Regions from separate parts of the Mesoterricola sp. JemC181 genome, predicted to be linked through region 2. Evidence: riboswitches for the same ligand, from Rfam matches in the RefSeq annotation. Region 2 holds a riboswitch; the other holds the start of a gene.
The links. Region 2 has a riboswitch for S-adenosylhomocysteine ahead of ACZ5MC_RS21745 (PfkB family carbohydrate kinase). Riboswitches for the same ligand answer to the same signal wherever they lie in the genome.

Region 1 (7,307 bases), 2.5 Mb from region 2:
CCGGCACGGGGCAGGGCACCGACCTGGGCCCGGTGGCCGAGCGCCTGGAGGCCCTGCGCGGCGCCACGGACCGCCCGCTGGCCGTGGGCTTCGGCCTGGACGACCCCGGGAGCCTGGAGCGCGTGCGGGCCCTGGGCGCGGTGCCCGTGGTCGGCTCCGCCCTGGTGGCCGCGCTGGCGGGAGGCGCCGCGCTGGGCGCCTTCCTGGGGCCGCGGCTGCCGGTCACCGGACCGTGAGCTGCTTTCCCTCGGGGCTTTCCAGGTAGTCCAGGAGCCGGCGGAGGCTGGCGCTGGGCTTCTTCCCCTTGATGACCAGGAGGACCGGCCGGGTGATGGCCGGGGTGACGGGGCTGTTGACCTTGAGGCTCTCCTGGGAGGCCTTGGGGGCGAAGCCGATGGAATGGGACGTGGCCGCGACGGCCTGCACCAGGGTGACGCCCGCCGGGAAGGTCCACTTGGCGGGCCCGAAGGGCGCGCCGCCGAGTATCTGGCCGCGGAAGGTGTCGTTGGTGGCGATCTGGGTGGGATCCAGGAGCAGGACGATGGGGGCGTCGTCCCCGCCCACCTGCTTCCAGTTGGTGGTCTTCCCGCTGAAGATGCCCTGCAGCTCCTCCCGGCCGAGCTCCAACAGGAGCACGTCGGGGCTGGTGACCACCTGGATCTGGTCGATGCCGATCTGGAACCGGGTGATCTCCTCCTCGGAGGGCACCCGGAGGTTCTTGGCCTTGATGGAGGCCACCCAGTCCTCCCAGGTGAGGCCGCCCGAGGCGGCTTCCACCTGCCCGGCGTCCAGGAGGCGCCAGGCTTCGGGGCTGCGGGCGTCCTTGAGGACCAGGTGGATGCCCGTGGCCTTCTCGAAGGGCCCCTGGATGCGGTTGAAGATGTTCTGGGCGGGCGTGATGCCCACCGCCAGGACGAGGTCCTGGGCCCGGAGGCAGATGGCGGCGAAGGCGATGATGCAGATCCGGCCCACGTTCATGGGAACTCCTTATAGGCTGGAGGAAACGTTCGTCCTGCAGATCGTCACCCCTCCCTTATCGGAGTCTTCGTGATTCTCTTGATTTCCTCAGCGAAGAAATTGGATTTCGACCGGCCCGTCCCGGAGGTCCCCGTTTCCCTCCCGGTCCACCTCCCGCAGGCCCGGACGCTGGCGGGCCTCCTGAAAAAGCTGGATCTGGGGGCCCTGGGCAAGCTCATGGCCATGTCCGAGGACTTGGCCGCTCTGACGGCAGGCCGCTACCGGGCCTGGAAACCCCCGTTCAGCCCGGCCAACGCCCGGCCGGCCGCCCTCGCCTACAGCGGGGAGGCCTTCAACGGGCTGGGCGCCACCGGCATGGACGCCGCGGACCTCGCCTTCGCCCAGGACCGCCTGCGCATCCTTTCGGGCCTCTACGGCCTGCTTCGCCCCCTGGACCTCATCCAGCCCTACCGCCTCGAGATGGGCGCGCGCCTGCCCAACCCCAAGGGCCCCGACCTCTACGCCTTCTGGGAAGGGACGCTCACCCGGGCCCTGAAGGCGGCCCTGGACGGAGGCCCCCTGGTGAACCTCGCGTCCGGGGAGTTCTCCCGGGCCGTGGCGCTCCCGGCCCGCACCTTGACGCCGGTGTTCCTGGACGGCGGCAAGGTGGTGAGCTTCCACGCCAAGCGGGCCCGGGGCCTCATGTGCCGCTTCGCCATCCTGAACCGGATCAGGGAACCCGAAGGGCTCAAGTCTTTCGACTCGGAGGGCTACGCTTTCGACCCCAAGGACAGCACCGGCGACCGCTGGGTCTTCCGGCGATAGGCTTTTCCAGGGGTGGTGCCGATCTTCGAGATCAAGGCCGCGAACCGAGGGGCCCAATTTCCAGGACTTCCCGGATTCCGGATCAGAGGAACTGTCCCGCCGTCCCCGCTTCCCGCGGCACGCCGTTCACGAACACCTCCAGGATCCCCTCCGCAGCCAGGCCGGGATGCTCGTAGGTGGCCATGTCCCGCACCTTGGCCGGATCGAACAGGACCAGGTCCGCGTGGCACCCGGGCTTGACCAGGCCCCGGCCCGCAAGGCCGAAGACCTCCGCGGGCAGGCCCGTCATCCTGTGCACGGCCTGCTCCAGGGTGAAGAGGTTGCGCTCGGCCACGTACACGCGGAGGAAGCGCGCGAAGGTGCCCCAGAGGCGGGGATGGGGATGGACGTCGTGGGGCAGGCCGTCGGAGCCGACCATGCAGCGGTCGAAGGCCAGGAAGCGCTCCACGTCGGCCTCGTCCATGTGGAAGTAGATGGCTCCCCCGGGCTTGAGGCGCTCCAGGGCCTGGGCCTCGGTGCAGCCCCAGCCCTTGGCCACCTGGGCCAGGGTGTGGCCCGCGGCCTTGGGATGGGGCAGGGACCAGGAGACCAGCACCTTGCTGGACTGGGAGGCGAAGGCCGGGTCCAGCACCGTGGAGCCCGCGGTGTAGGGGTAGGCGTCGATGGCGAAGGGGACCCCGGCGCCCTCCTCCGCGTAGAGGCGCAGGAGCTCGCTGCTGCGGCCGCGGTTGGCCCGGCCTGCGACCTTCTGGTGGCTGAGCACCAGGAAGGCCCCGGATTCCCGGGCGCAGCGGAAGGCTTCGCGGGTGGCGCCGGCCACGCCGTCGAACTCGTCGCGCACGTGCATGGCGAGGCGGCCGCCGTGCCTCGCCGCGGCCCGGGCCAGGGCCACCACCTCGGCGGTGTCGGCGCCGATGTTCGTGGGGTAGGCCAGGCCGGTGCTGAGGCCGCGGGCGCCGGCCTCCATGGCCTCCTCCACGTCCCGCACCATGGCCCGCAGCTGCCCGGGGTCCGCGGGCCCCGACCAGTCCTCCATGGTGCGCACGCGCAGGGTTCCGTGGCCCACCAGGGCGGCCACGTTGGTGGCGAGCGGGGCGTCCTGGAGGGCCCGGGCGTAGGCGGCGAAGGTGGGGAACGTGAAGTCCTCCGCGCCGCCCAGGAGGTCGAGGGGGGCGGGGGGGGCCTGGAGGGGGGAAAGGGGCGCCAGGCTGATGCCGCAGTTTCCCACCACCACGGTGGTGACCCCCTGGCTCGACTTGGGGAGGATGGAATCCGCGCGGAACACGGCGCGGTCGTCGTGCGTGTGGGTGTCGATGAACCCCGGGGCGAGCACCTGGCCCTGCGCGTCCAGCACCGCCGCGGCGCGGGCCGGGCCCAGGTCCCCCACGGCATGGATGCGGCCGTCCAGGAGCCCCACGTCGGCCTTGAAGCGGGGGCCTCCCGTCCCGTCCACCACCAGGGCGTTCCGGATCAGGGTGTCGAAGACGGGCTGGGGGGCGTCCATGTCATTGCCAGGATACCTGAGATTGCGTATCATTGGGTACTTCCGAGAGGCGCTGCAAGGCATCTCCATGTCCCAGGCTCGGAAGCCTGTGCTCCCAACGGCGCTTACCTTGAAACCTCAGCCGGGTTCGCGGGTAGGCGCGGGATCGCCGCCCGGTGTCCCCACCCGGCAGCCGCCCAGGAGTTCCCATGACCGCCACCACCACCGACTTCCAGGTCGCCGACCTGTCCCTGGCCCCCTGGGGCCGCCGCGAGATCGCCATCGCCGAGACTGAGATGCCCGGCCTCATGGCCATCCGCGAGGAGTACGCGGGAGCCCAGCCCCTCAAGGGCGCGCGCATCGCGGGCTCGCTGCACATGACCATCCAGACCGCGGTGCTCATCGAGACCCTGATCGCCCTGGGCGCCGAGGTGCGCTGGGCCTCCTGCAACATCTTCTCCACCCAGGACCACGCCGCCGCCGCCATCGCCCAGGGCGGCACCCCGGTCTTCGCCCTCAAGGGCGAGAGCCTGGACGACTACTGGGACTTCACGCACCGCATCTTCGCCTTCAAGGAGGGCGCGGCCAACATGATCCTGGACGACGGCGGGGACGCCACCCTCCTGGTGCACCTGGGCGCCCGGGCCGAGAAGGACGCCTCCCTGCTGGACAACCCCGGCAACGAGGAGGAGCGGGCGCTGTACGGCGCCATCCGCCGCACCCTGGCCACCGATCCCGGCTTCTACTCCCGGCAGCTGGCCGGCATCAGGGGCGTCACCGAGGAGACCACCACGGGCGTCCACCGCCTCTACCAGATGGCCGAGAAGGGCGAGCTGAAGTTCCCCGCCATCAACGTCAACGACTCCGTGACCAAGTCCAAGTTCGACAATCTCTACGGCTGCCGCGAGTCCCTGGTGGACGGCATCAAGCGCGCCACCGACGTCATGATCGCCGGCAAGGTCGCCCTCATCTGCGGCTACGGCGACGTCGGCAAGGGCTGCGCCCAGGCCATGCGCGCGCTGAGCGCCCAGGTGTGGGTGACCGAGATCGACCCCATCTGCGCCCTGCAGGCCGCCATGGAGGGCTACCGGGTCGTGACCATGGACTACGCCGCCGACAAGGCCGACATCTTCGTCACCGCCACCGGCAACCACCACGTCATCGACCACGCCCACATGGCGAAGATGAAGGACCAGGCCATCGTCTGCAACATCGGCCACTTCGACAGCGAGATCAACATCGCCTCGCTGGAAGGCTACCGTTGGGAGGAGATCAAGCCCCAGGTGGACCACGTCATCTTCCCCGACGGCAAGCGCATCATCCTGCTGGCCAAGGGCCGCCTGGTGAACCTGGGCTGCGGCACCGGCCACCCCTCCTACGTCATGAGCTCCAGCTTCGCCAACCAGACCCTGGCCCAGATCGAGCTGTGGACGAAGAAGGGCGAGTACGCGGTCGGCGTCTACACCCTGCCCAAGAAGCTCGACGAGCACGTGGCGAGGCTCCAGCTGAAGAAGCTCAACGCCCAGCTCACGGAGCTCTCCGAGACCCAGGCGAAGTACATCAACGTTCCCGTGGAAGGGCCCTTCAAGCCCGAGCACTACCGGTACTAGTGCTCTTCGACGCGCATTGCCACCTCCAGGACGAGCGCTTCGGCGCCGGGCTGGAGGCGGTGCTGCGCCGGGCCGCCCGGGCCGGGGTGACGCACATGGTCTGCTGCGGCACCCGGGAAGGCGACTGGGACCGGGTGCTGGAGCTGGGCCGCCGACCGGAGATCCTTCCCATGGCGGGCCTGCATCCCTGGTACGTGGACGGCGCGTCCCCGGGCTGGGCGGCGCGGCTGGAGGCGGCCTTCGACGCCGGCGCCGGCGCGGGCGAATGCGGCCTCGACTTCTCCGACGGCAGGCCCTCCCGGGAGCTCCAGGAGGAAGCCCTGCGCGCCCAGCTCGCCCTGGCCATCCGGCGCGACCTCCCGGTCTCCCTTCACTGCGTGAAGGCTGCGGGGCGCCTGCTGGAGATCCTCCGGGAGACCGGCCTCCCCGCCTCGGGCGGCCTCGTGCACGCCTTCTCCGGCGCCCCCGAGGTGGCCCTGGAGTTCCAGGCCCTCGGCCTGCACCTGTCCTTCGGGCGCGCCCTCACCGTCCCCGGAGCGAGGCGGGCCCACGCCTCCCTGGCGGCGCTGCGGGAGGACCGGATCCTCTTCGAGACGGATTCCCCCGACCTGCCCCCGGAGGGGGTGACGGGCCCCAACGAACCCGCCAACCTGGCGCGCATCGCCGCCGCCTCCCCCCGCCCGGTGCCCGCCCATGAAAACGCTTCACGCCTCTTCAGGAGATGGTTGAGATGAGATGGTACGCCCGCACCGAACAGCTCCTGGGCGCCGAGCCCCTGGCCCGGCTCCGGGACGCGCGGGTGGCCGTCTTCGGCCTGGGGGGCGTGGGGTCCTACGCCGTGGAGGCCCTGGCCCGCGCCGGGGTGGGGCACTTCCGCCTAGTGGACTACGGCGCGGTGGACGCCACGAACATCAACCGCCAGCTCTTCGCCCTGCACTCCACCCTCGGCCGGAAGAAGGCGGACCTGGCCGCGGAGCGCATCCTGGACATCAACCCGGACTGCGACGTGGACGCGCGTCCCGGCTTCCTGGACCCGGACACCGTGGACGGCTTCCTGGACCCGCGCCCCGACATGGTCGTGGACGCCATCGATTCCCTCAACTCCAAGGTCACCCTCCTGGAGGCCGTGCACCGGCTGGGCATCCCCGTGGTCTCCAGCATGGGCGCCGGCGGCAGGATGGACGCGTCCCAGGTGCGGGTCGGGGACATCTCCGAGACCCTCATCTGTCCCCTGGCGCGCGTGGTGCGGCTGCGCCTGCGCAGGCGGGGCGTGGCCTCGGGCATCCCCTGCGTCTACTCCGTGGAGCCCGCCCTCAACACGACGCCCTTCGAACCCGCGGACGTGGGCGAGCACCACGGCACCGGCCGCAAGCGCCAGCCCATCGGGACGGTGTCGTACATGCCGGCGCTGTTCGGGCTGCGGGTGGCGCAGGAAGTGATCCGGAGGCTCCTAGTGTAGGCCGCCAGAAATACCTGTAACGCCAATACAGCTCGTCGCATCCAAGCGGCAGGTGAGAACTTTGGCGCAAGTGGGGCGAGTTGATCTAACTGTGGAGCAATTCAGACGCCTTGAGGAAATGGCGCGGAGCCGGACCTTGCCTGCGCGCAGCGTCCTGCGGGCCAAGATTGTTCTTCATCGAGCTTCTGGCGAGTCCTTTCGTGACATCGGCCAGGCTTTGGGCTGTGATCATCGGACTGCTTGGCAATGCCTCAAGCGATGGGAGGAAGCGGGCTTCGATGGCCTCGAGAGGGAACGCCCAGGTCGAGGCCGGAAGTCTTGGGTGATTGCTTTGAAGGGGCAAGAGGTGCTCCATAAGACGACGCAGGAACAGCCCGTCAATGCCACGCACTGGAGCCGGGCCTCCATGGCGCAGGCCACCGGGGTGAGCGAGAGCACGGTGGGACGCATTTGGCGTCAGAATGGCCTCAAGCCGCACCGCACCGTTGGTTTCAAATTAAGCAACGATCCTCATTTCGAAGAGAAGTTGGTGGACATCGTGGCCCTGTATCTGGACCCTCCGGAGCATGCCATCGTGCTGAGCGTAGATGAGAAGAGCCAGATTCAGGCCCTGGACCGGACTCAGCCTGGCCTACCGATGAAGAAGGGTCGCTGCGGCACCATGACGCACGACTACAAGCGCAATGGAACGACCACCCTCTTTGCGGCCATGAACACGCTGGATGGTACGGTGATCTCGGCCACGATGCCACGTCATCGCCATGAGGAGTGGCTGAAGTTCCTCAAGCGGCTTGAGCGGGGTACGTCGAAGCGACTCGCTCTGCACATCATTTGCGACAACTACGCCACCCACAAACATCCGGCGGTCAAAAGCTGGTTGAAAGGCCATTCGAGGGTCCACGTTCACTTCACCCCCAGCAGTTCATCGTGGTTGAACATGGTGGAGCGATTTTTCCGGGACATCACGGAGAAC
Region 2 (7,307 bases):
AATCCTACTGTTTTTATCGGGACCGACTTGATAGCTGACGGCCATTTTGGAGATTTTAAGTCTTTGACCCGAAGGCACATCCTTCCTGAGATCCCGGAGGTCCCCTTTAACGAAAATCGAATCGGTCATAATTAAATGAATAATTTCAATTGTATTTATGTGAGAAGTTTTTTTATCCTTTTATTTGATCGCGTTCAGGATGAGGGCAAGGGGAGTGATCGCCTGCAAGTTCTCCTGCCAGGTCGTGTCACGCCGCACCCGCTGGGGCACAAGCACAGCGTCCCCGGGTTCCACCTCCATCCCGAGAATGCTGCGGTCGAGAATCCGGCCATCGGCCTTCAGGAGGCGGATATTGGAGTCATCAGCATTCCGGGTGAGACCTCCGGCAACCTTCACCATGTCACGTACCTTGAAGCCGGGCACGACGTGGTAGGACATGAAGGGGCTCGCGGTTTCCCCGATCACATAAGCTGTCTCCGTCCTGCGGGGAATGATGATCTCGTCCCCATCCTGGAGATCCACATCCAGTTTGTCGTTTCCGGCAAGGATGGCGGGGATGTTCACCACAAGGCGGTCCAGGCTTCCCGTGCCCAGTCCGTGGAGGATGGGGGTCTTGAGAAGGGTGCCCGTGGTGGGCTGCCGCTTGGTCTCGTTGAGCCTTTCCAGGATGTTGTTGATGCCGTTCAGGGCGGGGGCCTGGGTGTTGGCGCGCTGCGACTCGACGTTGAACGAGTCGGGATTCGGTGTGGCCATGGGGCGAAGGAAGATGGAACCCTGGGGCATGGCCTCGGCGGTGAGGCCACCGGCCCGGGCGAGAACTTCCCGAAGGCCGGTTCGGGGGGAATCCAGCACGTACACGCCGGGCCGCACCACCTGCCCGAGGAGGGTCACGCTCCGGTGGGGGCGATAGTCGGGTTTCGCGTAGACGCTGATCTGGTCCTGGGGCTTGAGGAGGGGGTTGACGGCCTCGTCATTGAGGGCGACCGGGCTGGAGGTCTCGCTCGAGAGCAGTTTCGTGAGGTCCAGCTTTCTGATCTCGCTGGGCTTTCCCTCGCGTGTATGCGCCAGTTCCGCCACGAGCCGGTCGGCTTCGTTCAGGAGGACGCCGGTCTGGAAAAGGAGGTCCGAGGCGCGCATGCCCTCGTGGAAGGGGAAGGTGCCGGGACGGGAGACGGGGCCCCTGACCTGGACGGTCTGGGGAAGGCGCAGGTCGGAGACCCGGTACAGCTCGATCTGGTCACGGTCCTGGAGCAGGAGGTTATGCGCCGGCTCGCCGGAGAGGGCCTGGGCCACGTCGAAGGCGAGGTAGCTGGTGCTCTGGTCGGGTAGGGTGCGGACGATCTCGCCCCGGTGAAGGTAGGTGTCGGGAAGAAGCTGGGACTCCCTGCGAAGGAGGTCGCCGACCCGGAGCCCCTCGGGCCGGGAGAAGCTCCCGGGAACCCGGGCCCAGCCGGATACCGTGACGAGCCTTTCCCTGCGCTCGCGGCTGGTGAGGGCCGAGAGGACGTCGCCCCGCCGGAGCTCGACCTGGCCGGCCTTGGCCAGGGGGACGTCGGCGGCGTCCAGGACGCCGCCCTTGGCCAGGCGGCGCAGGACGAGACTGTCCTCGAAGGCCTGCAGAGCGAGGCCCCCCGCGAAACGCAGGGCCTGGTCGACCGTCTCGCCAGGCAGCATCTCGAACTGCATGGAAGGCGCCACGCCGTCGGAGTTCCAACGGGCGAGCCAGCCAGGGAGTCCGCTGTTCTCCATGGAGATGCTTTCGGCCTTGGCCTCCTGCTCTGGGATGTTCGTCGTGCGCTGGTCGCCACGGGCCTGGACGCTGATGCGGTCAAGGCGCTTGCGCAGGAGGACGAGGCGCTCCTCGATGAGGGTCCGTTCGGCTAGCGTGGGCTCCTGGTAGGAGGCTGTCTGCCCCTGGATGGGGCCCGCCGCCAGAGACTGATCCAGTCCCTGACCCTGGGAGCGTTCCTGCTCCAGTTCCAGGTCCGGCTTCTTGTCCTTGTTCTTGGAGGTGGCCTTGTCCTGTTCCCGGTCCGGGTCGATGTCTTCGGTCCCTTCCCGCTCCCCGAGCAGGGCCTCGGCATGCATGCGGTTGGGGGACCCCTTGGGGCCAAGGCGGTATTCCTCCGCGGCGATCTGCTCCTTCAGTTTGGCGATCTCCTTGTCCAGGCGGGTCTTCACCTTCCTGGGCTGCAGGTCGCCGGTGGCGGCCACCACGCGGGTGAAGGCGCCCTCCAGGGTGACCTGGTTGAAGGCCAGCGGCACGAAGACGGTGTCGCCGCTCTGAAGGCCGAAATTCATGTTGCCCAGGCCTTCGGCCCGCAGGGGGTAGAGGTCCACCTGGTGGACGGCCTTGCCGCCGCGCATCACCCGGATCTGGCGGTAGCTGCCGGCGGCGGTGGGGCCGCCCGCGAGGCTCAGCACATTGACAAGGCTGCTGAGGCTGGGGACCAGGTAGCCGCCGGGGCGGTAGACTTCACCCAGGACGAAGACGCGCACCTCCCGCAGCTTCACGACGGAGAGGTCGACCGTGGTCCGGCTGAACTGCTGGGCCACCTTCGCCTGGACGGCGGAGCGGGCCCTGGCCAGGCTCATGCCGGCCACCTTGACCGAACCCACCTTGGGGACCACGAGTTCGCCGCGTCCGTCCACCTGGGCGGGGAGCTCGAAGTTTGCACTGCCGAAGGCGCTGATCTGGATCTGGTCGCCGGCGCCCAGGACGTAGTCCTCGGAGATGCCGCCCTCGGTTCCGGAAGGAGAGCTCTGCCGCGTCGTGAAGAGGTCCTCGGCGAAGCGCTTCGGTCCTCGCTCTTTCGCCTTGGCGGCCTTGATCTCGGCCTGGATGGAGTCCTGCTCGGACGGAGCCTGGCGCGCGCCTTCCTGTGCCTGCAGGGTTCGAGCCGTGGCCGCGGTACCCCGTGGGACGGCATCCGTGGCTGCGGCCCCGCCCAGTTGGGCCGCTGTTGCAGCCTGCCGGAGGCTCTGGAGATCCGGGAGGCCCGGTTCCTGGGCCACGAGGGAGAGGGCCGTGAACAAGACGCCTACATAGCGGGGACGAAGCATGAAATCACCTTTTAATTTTCCAATCCTAGCACCAGCAGGGAACACGCCCTAATAGGTAGGCGCTCGCTTCGTCGGCGTCAACCTTGCGGTCCGCTGTGGAACCTGCCCTCCTCAACCGATATGGATCATTTCCCTGAATGCTCCAATCCGGCTCTCGTACTCCTCGGTGCCCAGAGCCTGCACCCGCTCCGTCCCGAAATCCTGCACCGCGAAGCTGGCCATGACCGTTCCGGCCAGGGCCGCGCGCTTCATGGTGGCCAGGTCCAGCGTCCCGGCGGCCGCGAGGTAGCCGAGGAACCCGCCTGCGAAGGTGTCGCCCGCTCCGGTGGGATCGTGGACCTCCTCCAGGGGGAAGGCGGGAGCGGCAAAGTGCCCCTCGGGGGTGAACAGGAGCATGCCGTACTCGCCGCGCTTGACGACGAGGATCTGCGGGCCGAGCTTGCGGATCGCTGCGTAGACCTTCACGAGGTTCCGCTCGCCCGTGAGGGAGCGGGCCTCGGCCTCGTTCACGAGGAGGATGTCGATCTCCTTGAGGACCTCGAGCAGGGCCCCGCGGGCGCCGTCGATCCAGAAGTTCATGGTGTCCAGGGCGATCCACTTGGGGCGGGGGGACATCTGCCTGACCACGTCCAGCTGGAGGGTGGGATCGATGTTGCCCAGGAAGAGGTACTGGGAGCTGCGGAAGGCCGCGGGAAGGTCCGGCTTGAAGCCCGCAAAGACGTTCAGGTGGGTCTCCAGGGTCCTGGCTTCATTGAGGTCGCTGCCGTACTGCCCCTTCCAGTGGAAGCTGAGGCCGGGGGTCTTGATCAGGCCCGAGAGGTCGATGGGGCGGCCTTCGAAAACCTTGAAATGGTCCGGACCGAAATCCTCGCCGACGATCGCCACCACCTGCACGGGATGAAACCGGCTCGCGCTGAGGGAGAAGTGGCTGGCCGAACCGCCCAGGATGTTGTCCCGGCGGCCCGAGGGGGTCTCGAGGTCATCGAACGCTACGCTTCCAACGGCGAGAAGGCTCATGGGGGTTCTCCGGACGTGGTGGAATGGAGATGGATGCCCACCCTGCGCCCTTGCGGGATCGCGGGGTGAGCGTCGTTGGACGGGACGGAGGCCGCCGAGCCTAGGCCGTCCGGACGGGACGGCTCGCAACGCTCCTCGGTGACATTAGATCCTACCTTGCCGATCCCTTGAGGGGCAACGCCATTCCAGGGCGGTCAGGCCATTCCGTGCTTGGAAAGAATGGCGCTGCGCTGCTTATCAAACTCGGCCTGGGTGATGAGCTGGCTGTCGAAGAGATCCTTGAGTTCGGTGAGCTCCTCCTTGATGCCCTTGGCCGGGGCCGGGGCGGCCTGGCCGGCGGGGTAGGGGGCCTGGGCCATCTGACCCATGGCGCCGCCCATCTGCTGGCCCATCATGTTGCCCATGCCCACGCCCATGCCCAGGCCCATGCCCATGCCGGCGATGCCGCCCGGGTTCTGTGCGGCCAGGGGCACGGAATCGGCCACCTGCATCTGGGTGTAGGCGCCCATCACGGGGGCCATCATGCCCACCGAGGTTCGCTTGTCCATCATGGCCTCGACTTCCTCGGGGAGGCTGATGTTCTCGATGAAGAGCTTGGAGCACTCCAGGCCCATGGTCTGGAATTCGGGGTCCATCTTCTGGCGAAGCAGGTCCGAGAGGTCGTCGTAGTGGGCTGCCAGGTCCAGGGCGGGGACCTTGGCCTCGCCCAGGGCGTCGGTGAACTTGCTGATGAGGCTCTTGCGCAGCTGCTCGGTGATGTCGTCCTTGGTGTAGACGCCGTTGGTGCCCACCAGCTCCTTGAGGAACTTCTTGGAGTCCTTCACCCGGATGGAATAGATGCCGAAAGCGCGGATGCGCAGCATGCCGAAGTCGGCGTCCCGCATCATGATCGGGTTGGAGGTGCCCCAGCCCAGGTCGTTGTAGAGCCGGGTGTTGGTGAAGTAGACCTCCGACTTGAAGGGGCTCTCGAAGCCGTACTTCCAGCCCTTGAGGTCGGCCAGGATGGGCATGTTCTTCGTGGAGAGGGTGTGGGTGCCGGGGGTGAAGGTGTCGGCGAACTGCCCCTCGTGGACGAAGGTGGCCTCCTGGCTCTCCCGCACCACCAGCTGGGCGTTGTTCTTGATCTCCTGGTTCCGCACGGGGAAACGCCAGGCCAGCACGTCATTTGAATCGTCCAGCCACTCGATGATTTCAATGAATTGGGCCTTGCCCCAGTCCATAAAAGCCATAAAGGCCTCCTCGCGGCATTTGGTGCCGAGGGATTATACCAGGAGCGGAGAAGAACTCTGGGGCGTAGAGAGAGGGGCGCCCTGGTTTCCCTCCAAGCGGTTCTTTTGGCCGGATTGAAGCGTTTGCCAACTATCATCTAGCAAACTCTAGGAGCAGGAATGCCCACTTCACGATCCGCGATGATCACCGGCGTCACGGGCCAGGATGGAAGCTACCTGGCGGAGTTGCTCCTCTCGAAGGGCTATCAGGTCCACGGCATGGTCCGGCGGTCCTCGGCGTTCAACACCAGCCGGATTGATCACCTCCACATGGGTGGGAAGGCGAATCCGAATTTTTTCCTCCATTACGGCGATCTTGCTGACGCAGGGTCCCTGCGGGACATCCTTGATCTTGCACAGCCGGATGAAATCTACAACCTCGGAGGGCAGAGCCATGTGCGGGTGAGCTTCGATCAGCCCGAATACACAATGGAGGTGAACGGAACTGCCGTCCTGAGATTCCTGGAGGCGCTCCGATTCCACCTGAAGCATGGGGGGAAGGCTGCCCGGTTCTACCAGGCGGGTTCCAGCGAGATGTTCGGGAGGGCGAAACCGCCCCAGAACGAGGGAACAAGGTTCGAGCCGCGCTCGCCGTACGCCGTCGCGAAAGTAGCTGCGCACCACGAAGTCGTGAACTACCGGGAGAGTTATGGGCTGTTTCTATGCAACGGGATCCTTTTCAATCACGAGAGCCCCAGGCGGGGCGAGAACTTCGTGACCCGAAAGATCACCCGGGCAGCAGCTAGAATCAAGCTGGGCCTGGAACATCGCTTGACTCTTGGAAACCTGGAGCCAAGGCGGGACTGGGGTTTCGCCGGGGATTATGTTGAGGCCATGTGGCGCATGTTGCAGCAGGAGGAGCCTGACGATTATGTCATCGCCACCGGGGTCTCCAATTCAATCCGCGGGTTTCTGGATCTGGCCTTTGCAACGGTTGGGCTGGATTGGCATGAATTCGTCGATACCGATCCTCGCTTCCTCCGGCCCTCAGAGGTAGACGACATCGAGGGCGACGCATCCAAGGCCCGGGACCTTCTGGGTTGGAAGCCGACCATGGATTTCGCATCGCTGGTCGAGATGATGGTCGAGGCGGACCTGGAACTGGCAAGGACCGAAATCAGGACCGAGGGCTGAAGGCGGGTGGCCCACCCATCACCGCAACCCAGGACAGAAGAATACCGGGCCTCTCTTTTGTTCCCGGTCGCACCTTCAGGGCTTTCGGCCCTAGGCAAGTGCCGGTTGGCTGATGCCATGGGCTGAAGCCAGGTCCTCCTGGCTTATTCCTGCCTTGAGGCGTGCCGTTCGGATCGGGTTGCGGATGGGAGCCGGGTTGAAATCCTGGGGATGCTCCAGCATCTCCCGGTCAAACCGGTGATGGCCTGCCGATCCGCATCGTCAGCGGGGACCCCTTGGCGGATTCGCCGCAACCCTGCTGACGGGTTATAGAACCTTTCAGGGGCGTCAATATCCCTTCACTGCTTTTTCCGCCCCCTCGGCACCTCTGGATTGGGAATCCGCGTCTTCGTGAACACCGCGCGCGTATCGCTGTCCACCACGCACCGCCACCCGCGGCTCTCCCCCGGCATGCGCAGGTCCACCTCCCACCCCCCGGTGGCGCCGTTCAGGTGCACCCTCCGGGCGCTGACGGCGATGCCGCTGGTCTCGTGCTCGGCGATGGCCCGGGCCTCCCGGGCGGTGCCCACGGGGCGGGCCAGGGCCGCGGACCCCAGGAGGAGGAGGGCGGCGAGGAGGGGCCTCACTTGGCTTCGGGGATGCCCAGCTCCCTGAGCCAGGCGGCATGGACCGAGGGGCGCTCGCTGCGGACCCCCTCCCGGCGGAGGGTGTGGAGGCGCAGGGCGCCGTCCCGGAAGCCCAGGAGGATCCCCTCCCGGCCTTCCCGGAAGTGGCCCTGGGGGCAGGGGGAGGCCGAGGGAAGGGCCCAGGCCACCTTCAGGAGCC

Region 1: another riboswitch for S-adenosylhomocysteine. It lies ahead of ahcY (adenosylhomocysteinase); the one in region 2 lies ahead of ACZ5MC_RS21745 (PfkB family carbohydrate kinase).

Annotation. Positions count from the first base shown of each region.
Region 1 covers NZ_AP045076.1:2,293,348-2,300,654, forward strand. The annotation lists gene trpA (tryptophan synthase subunit alpha) at 1-236, shown strand, start outside; gene ACZ5MC_RS10065 (substrate-binding domain-containing protein) at 223-978, opposite strand; gene ACZ5MC_RS10070 (YaaA family protein) at 1,048-1,782, shown strand; gene ACZ5MC_RS10075 (N-acyl-D-amino-acid deacylase family protein) at 1,865-3,286, opposite strand; S-adenosyl-L-homocysteine riboswitch at 3,325-3,399, shown strand; gene ahcY (adenosylhomocysteinase) at 3,475-4,875, shown strand; gene ACZ5MC_RS10085 (TatD family hydrolase) at 4,875-5,609, shown strand; gene ACZ5MC_RS10090 (tRNA threonylcarbamoyladenosine dehydratase) at 5,606-6,334, shown strand; gene ACZ5MC_RS10095 (IS630 family transposase) at 6,453-7,307, shown strand, end outside.
Region 2 covers NZ_AP045076.1:4,965,391-4,972,697, reverse strand. The annotation lists gene ACZ5MC_RS21750 (polysaccharide biosynthesis/export family protein) at 181-3,063, opposite strand; gene ACZ5MC_RS21745 (PfkB family carbohydrate kinase) at 3,175-4,080, opposite strand; S-adenosyl-L-homocysteine riboswitch at 4,141-4,223, opposite strand; gene ACZ5MC_RS21740 (SPFH domain-containing protein) at 4,275-5,309, opposite strand; gene gmd (GDP-mannose 4,6-dehydratase) at 5,490-6,482, shown strand; gene ACZ5MC_RS21730 (hypothetical protein) at 6,821-7,108, opposite strand; gene ACZ5MC_RS21725 (formyltransferase family protein) at 7,105-7,307, opposite strand, start outside.